One region of the Exiguobacterium sp. UBA6282 genome, then DNA from elsewhere that is predicted to be linked to it. Evidence: a T-box and tRNA genes for the amino acid it is inferred to sense, from the RefSeq annotation. Region 1 holds a T-box; the other holds one or more tRNA genes.
The links. The T-box of region 1 lies ahead of B2751_RS00540 (valine--tRNA ligase). A T-box ahead of a tRNA ligase gene usually reads a tRNA of that ligase, here a tRNA-Val.
Positions count from the first base shown of each region.

Region 1 (3,491 bases):
TGCGATGTCCCCACCATAGTTGACGGCTGACACACCAGTCACGGATATTTTCCATCCAGCGTACATATGTGTTTTCAAAGCGTTGTGGAACGAAGTTGACCTTGTCTGGTCCTTGTTGTTCCTCGAGTGCTTTTTGCGCGAGTGGTTCCATTTTGACGAACCATTGTAATGAGAGATACGGCTCGACGATTGCATCTGAACGTTCCGAGTGACCAACAGAGTGCAAGTGTGGTTCGATCTTGATTAGAACACCTTCTGCTTTTAAATCTTCAACGATTTGTTTCCGGCATTCGAAACGATCCATGCCTTCGTATTTACCTGCATTCTCGTTCATCGTTCCATCTTCATTCATGACGAGGACACGTGGTAATTCGTGGCGGTTACCGACTTCGAAGTCGTTCGGGTCGTGTGCAGGTGTAATCTTCACGACACCTGTACCGAACTCCATGTCGACATATTCATCCGCAACAATCGGAATCTCGCGACCAACAATTGGTAACGTGATCGTTTTTCCGACGAGGTGAGCGTAACGCTCATCCTTCGGGTTCACGGCAATCGCTGTATCACCAAGCATCGTCTCAGGACGTGTCGTCGCTAGTTCAACATGACCTGAACCGTCCGTCAGTGGATAGCTGAGGTGGTAAAACGCCCCTTCGATATCCTTGTAGATGACTTCGATATCCGAGATCGCTGTTTTCGTCGCTGGGTCCCAGTTAACGATGTATTCGCCACGATAGATCAAGCCTTTTTCGTAAAGTTTAACGAAGACTTCTTGAACTGCTTCCGACAACCCTTCGTCGAGCGTGAAGCGTTCACGCGAGTAATCGAGTCCAAGACCGAGTTTTGCCCATTGTGCACGGATCGTTGACGCATACTCTTCTTTCCATGCCCAAGATTGCTCGAGGAATTTCTCACGACCCATTTCAAGACGTGATTTCCCTTCTGCTCGCAGTTTTTGTTCGACTTTTGCTTGCGTCGCAATACCAGCATGGTCCATTCCCGGTAGATACAGGACGTCGAACCCTTGCATCCGTTTCATCCGCGTCAGCATATCTTGTAATGTTGTGTCCCAAGCGTGACCAAGGTGTAATTTACCTGTGACGTTCGGTGGTGGAATGACGATCGTGTACGGCTCTTTCTCCGGATCTTGATCAGCTTTAAAGTACTCTCCCTTTAACCAAAAGTCGTGCCATTTTTCTTCCGTTGCCTGCGGATCATATTTCGTTGGCATTGATAATTCCTGCATCCTGATCGCTCCCTTTTTGTCCATAATAAAAACGGCTTCTCTCGTCCTATGCTAAGGACGAAAGAAAGCCGTTGCTTTTTTCCGCGGTACCACCTTAGTTCATCCAACATCGGATGCCCTCGAGCCACGTAACGTGTGGAGGACGGATATCGCTCGTAAGACTCACGATACCAGCTCGTGGGGTGACCTTCCTCCTGTTCGTCCGTCACATCTTTCAGCCAAGGATGTGTTCTCTACGCCGGTACGAATACAGGATTACTCTTCCCGTCATCGCTGTTGCCATTTTCTTCTTTATTCATTTTAGCCGAGAGTTCAAGCAATCGTCAAGAACTGCTTAACGATCGAACTCAACTTGGAGTTCCTTGAACGTCAATTCGACGGCTTCAATCGTCTGTTCGATATCTTCGTCCGTATGGGCAATCGAGAGGAAGAGACCTTCGAATTGTGATGGTGGTAAGAAGACACCACGCGCCGCCATCTTTTGATAATACGAACGGAACATCTCAAGGTTCGATGTTTTCGCTTTTTCGAAGTTCGTGACACGTTCATCCGTGAAGAAGACACCAAACATCGCACCCGCACGGTTCGTCGTCAGCGGAATGTTATATTTCGCCGCAGCATTCAGGTAGCCTTCAGACAGACGGCTCGCTTTCCGGTCGAACTCTTCATAGTGCTCGGGTTTCAATTGCGTCAGTGTCGCTAGACCCGCTGCCATCGCAAGTGGGTTCCCGGATAACGTACCTGCTTGATAAATTGGACCTTGTGGTGCGATCTGTTCCATGATGTCACGACGTCCGCCATAAGCACCGACTGGCATTCCGCCGCCGATGACTTTACCGAGACACGTGATATCCGGCGTGACACCGAAGTGTCCTTGCGCACAGTGGAATCCGACACGGAAACCGGTCATGACTTCGTCAAAAATCAATAACGCACCGTTTTCTGATGTGATTTCCCGTAAGCCTTCAAGGAATCCTGGTTCTGGTGGCACGAAGCCCATGTTCCCAGCAGCCGGTTCGACGATGACACCAGCGATATCGTCGCCGTGTTTTTCAAACGCGATCCGGACAGCATCCAAATCGTTGTAAGGAACCGTCAGTGTCATGCTCGCAATTTGCGCTGGAACGCCTGGTGAATCCGGTAGTCCAAGTGTCGCGACACCTGAACCTGCTTTAATCAAGAGTGAGTCCCCATGACCGTGGTAACAGCCTTCGAACTTCAAGATTTTTGTCCGACCTGTATAGCCGCGTGCGAGACGAAGGGCAGCCATCGTCGCTTCTGTACCCGAATTGACCATCCGGACGACTTCGACCGACGGTACACGACTGATGACGACTTCCGCCATCGCTGATTCGATTTCTGTTGGTGTCCCGTAACTCCAGCCACGCGTCGCTTGTTCTTGAATCGCTGATGTGACGATTGGATCGGCATGACCGAGAATCATCGGTCCCCATGACAGGACGTAATCGATATACTCTTTTCCGTCGATATCATAGAGCTTTGATCCTTTCGCATGATCTGCGAAAATTGGTGTCATCCCGACTGATTTATAAGCACGGACTGGGCTGTTGACACCACCCGGCATGAGCGGGAGTGCCCGCTCGAACGCTTCTTTTGATTTTGAGTTCTGGTTAATTAAGCTCATTTCGACCCCTCCAGGTAACGACAAATGTCTTTTGCGAAATAGGTGATAATTAAATCAGCTCCTGCTCGTTTAAAGCCAAGCATCGTCTCAAGGACGATTCGTTCTTCGTCGATCCAGCCGTTCAGGGCTGCAGCTTTGACCATCGCATACTCACCCGATACGTTATACGCAACGATTGGTAGATCAATCCGCTCGCGCACATCACGAATGATGTCCATGAACGCAAGCGCAGGTTTGACGATCATGAAGTCAGCTCCTTGATCGACGTCCGCTGTTGCTTCTCGGAACGCTTCGCGACGGTTTGCTGGGTCCATTTGGTAGCCTTTCCGGTCGCCTTCTCCTGGTGCCGAGTTTGCCGCGTCACGGAATGGACCGTAATAAGCAGATGCATATTTAACGCCATAGCTCATGACCGGAATATGGCTGAAGCCGTTCTCGTCCAACCCTTGACGAATCGCTGCGACGAATCCGTCCATCATTGATGATGGAGCGATGACATCGGCACCCGCCTGAGCTTGTGAGATGGCTGTTTTGACGTGAAGCGGTAATGACGCATCATTATCGACCGTTCCGTCCGCGACGATTCCACAGTGACCTGTC
Region 1 covers NZ_DJUM01000004.1:24,633-28,123, reverse strand. The annotation lists gene B2751_RS00540 (valine--tRNA ligase) at 1-1,246, opposite strand, end outside; T-box leader at 1,297-1,526, opposite strand; gene hemL (glutamate-1-semialdehyde 2,1-aminomutase) at 1,581-2,891, opposite strand; gene hemB (porphobilinogen synthase) at 2,888-3,491, opposite strand, start outside.

Region 2 (3,491 bases), on a different contig from region 1:
TATTTCGTAAGAACAAGAGTACAGCGAGAGAGGCAAAGAGGGCACCAAGTAATCCTTCTTTGACGAGTGTCGCGACGGATTCCTCGATATCCTTCGCTGAATCGATCCCAATCGTATAGTCGACTTGATCGTCATATTTATTAAGGATCTTCGTGACTTCATCTGCGATTTCGACCGTATTGGCATCTTGTTTTTTCGTGATTGCCATCGATAAGGAATCTTTTAAATCGTAACGTGTTTTTTCGCTTTGTTGCGAGACTGCTTCTATTTTTGCAATATCTTCTAGACGAATCGGTTCTGCAGGTTCAGACGCCTGATCTGTAGCTGCTCCACCTGTTGTACTTGGTGGTCCTTGTGTTGCACCTTGTGGTGGACCGCCAGCAGATGAACCACCTGTTTGATCGCTACTAGCTGAACTAGTCGCACCTGCAACGGGTGTCAATTGTAGATTTTTTAGTTTATCTAGATTTTCTAGTTTTTCCTCAACGCGAATCGGTATTTGTGAATCGTTTTCTGATAGCTGACCAGATGGGAACGAGACATACTTTCCGTTGATTTGTTCCTTGATACTTGAGAGCGAGAGTCCTGCTTCTGTTGCTTTCTGATTATCGACGGTGATTTGAACGAGATCATCTTTGTAGCCACCAACGGAAACGCTATTGATTCCTGGAATCTTATTAAGTTCAGGTTCGATATCGTCCTTGAGGATTTTTTCGATGTCTTTACCATCCTTACTAAAGAAAGAGATATTATAGATTGGGAACGATCCAAAGGACAGACGATTTAATTTCGTTGTTGCTTCCTCTGGTAGATTCGCATCTTGGATTGCAGCATCAATCTGTTGTTCGACTTTATCCATATCAGTATCGAACGGGAATTCGATGTTTAAGATACCGATGCTTTCATAAGAAGAGCTTGTCAGCTTAGTAGCTCCTTCGATTCCTTTCAAAGCAGTTTCAAGCTTCGAGACGACTTGTTTATCGACATCGTCGGGTGAAGCACCAGGATATACTGCTTCAACAGAGATTTGAGGAAATTCGATTTCTGGGAACTGATCGACTTTTAATTTCGAGAAAGAATAGACGCCTCCTAAAACTAAAAGAATGGCGATGATGAAAACAGCCACCGAATTCTTTAAACTGAATCGGGTTAAAAAGTTCATATGAACACTCCTTTCGTTTATATGTGCTTATTTACATAGTAGAGGACACTCATAGAACCCGCAACTTTAAAACTGTTTTATTCAAAAAGATCTTTTTGAAAAAAGATAATTTTTTTTGTTAAAAAGGCTTTACACCTTTCGATATGCTGCTATAATAAAAATATACCCAGTAACAACACAGCATGATTCTGTAGCTCAGCTGGGAGAGCGCTACCTTGACAGGGTAGAGGTCGCTGGTTCGAGCCCAGTCAGAATCATACCGAAATCGTTCCTTTTCGAAGGAACGATTTTTTTTGCATTAAAAAAACTATTCCCGAAATCAATCAGGAATAGTTGGAAGGTAGAGATATTATTTTATTGGATTTCGAGATGAAGATCGCCACGCTTCGTCCAGCCTGCGACAGTCGTCAATCGATAGAAGACGAGTGTCAAGACGCCAGGTAAAACGACACCAGTCAAGAAGAAGATAAGGAACGCCTGAGGACCTTGGTTGACGAAGATATTGAGTGGCGCAATCATCGAATTTAAACCGAGTCCAGCGAGTTCATATGGTACTTTCAAAGAGAGAAGAAGCGTCGCTACAGGAGCTGAAATCATCGCTGCGAGAAACGGTGCAACGACAAGACGTGGATTTTTAACGATATTCGGGAATTGTACTTTAGGTGTGACAAAGAATGAAGCAATCAAACCACCGGGATCCGTCTGACGATATGCCATCAATGTGAAGCCAACGAATTGAGCGGAACAGCCAATGAGTGCAGCGGCACTTGCTACAGGATCAAGCTGCAAAGCGATAGCGAGTGCAGCGGACGAAGCGGGAGACATCAATAAGACACTAAAGATGAGTGCAATGACAAGAGATGTAGCAATAGGAGACGATTCGACTGAAGCGGTGATCATAGCGCTGAATTTTGTAAGGAGTGGTGTCGTTACGGCAGCAGCACCGATACCAGTGATACCACCGGCAAGCACAGCACTCATCGGGATGACCATCATGTCAAATTTCGTTTTTCCAGTCATGCGTTTTCCGACATATACAGCGACCGCAGCTGCGAGTAATGCACTGATTGGCTGACCGGGGGCAAGAACGAGTCCAGAAGCAGTCGATTGAAGCGCAGCACCACCAATCGTCGCTGCGATCATCGCGCTGAACAGGACAAGTGTGTTTCCTCCGAGCTGAAAGGCGATACCGGCACCGAGTGCAGGAGCAAGCAGTACTTTTGCGACGCCGCCAATCGTCAGTAGCATTTGGATATGTAAAAAATTGCCGAGCGTCTCAATCAGGAGTCCGACACCGAGTGTTACAAGAACGGCATTCGCCATTCCAGCTGATACTTTTACCATTCGATCCATCGCATATTCTTTCAACGTTGTCATCCTCTCTCTATCTATCTCTATTTTTTGCCATGAAAAAAGCCTATCCATTTTTGGGATAGGCGCCACTCATTCTGTGCGGGCGCCTCATTCGATGCATCGAAAGGAGGGCCCAAAAATCATTTCCGTTTCATCATCGGAAAAGTTTTCAGTCCCTCATGCATAGAATAATCAGTCGTCCGGCTTGGTTAAATGGCTGTTGCGTCGGAATCATTCAATCGTGCCCCTCTCTGTGAATTTTTCTAAGCCTAACATGCTTCTGATCAATAATCAATATTTTCTGACAATTTATTTTTTCTCTAAATCTAATAGGAATTCACGCTATCATCGGGAAATCCTAATGTACTAACAATGGAGGCGTTTACATGAAAGTAATGATTTTTACAGATATTCACGGGAATGCTTCAGCATTGCGTGCCGTGTTGTCCTATCTCGATCAGTCTTCAGACATCGATGCTATATATTGCCTCGGTGATCTCGTCGGTATCGGACCTGAACATAATGAGGTCATCAATTTGTTAAGGCAGCGATCTGATATTCAGACGATTTCAGGAAACCATGATGAATGCGTCCTTGCTTTGATTCATGGGGATGTCTATCCCGCTAGTTACCAACATGCGAAAGAGCATCATCAATGGATTGCAGATTCATTGACGCAGGAGAATCAGAGTTATTTGGAGCGTTTACCGCGTGAATTGAATGTCACCCATCAGGAACAAACGATGTATCTGACACATTATGCCTATGCCGATCAGACGAAGAAAATCGGTGAGGAACCCTTAAAGCCAGCAGTGGATGGAACAAAAGAAAACTTACCCGTCCTTTTTTCTGGAAATGAGGCGCGAATCATTGGCTTTGGTCACCACCATCCAGCACAACAAGTTGAGACGGAGCAAACGCTGTACATCAACCCTGGAGCGGTCGGATGTCAGGAAACAGCTCTTGCCCCAGTAGC
Region 2 covers NZ_DJUM01000054.1:8,655-12,145, forward strand. The annotation lists gene B2751_RS13870 (efflux RND transporter permease subunit) at 1-1,162, opposite strand, end outside; tRNA gene B2751_RS13875 (tRNA-Val) at 1,347-1,419, shown strand; gene B2751_RS13880 (PTS transporter subunit IIC) at 1,517-2,539, opposite strand; gene B2751_RS13885 (metallophosphoesterase family protein) at 2,902-3,491, shown strand, end outside.
Region 2: it encodes a tRNA-Val, which carries the amino acid that the T-box ahead of B2751_RS00540 (valine--tRNA ligase) is inferred to sense. The anticodon was not compared.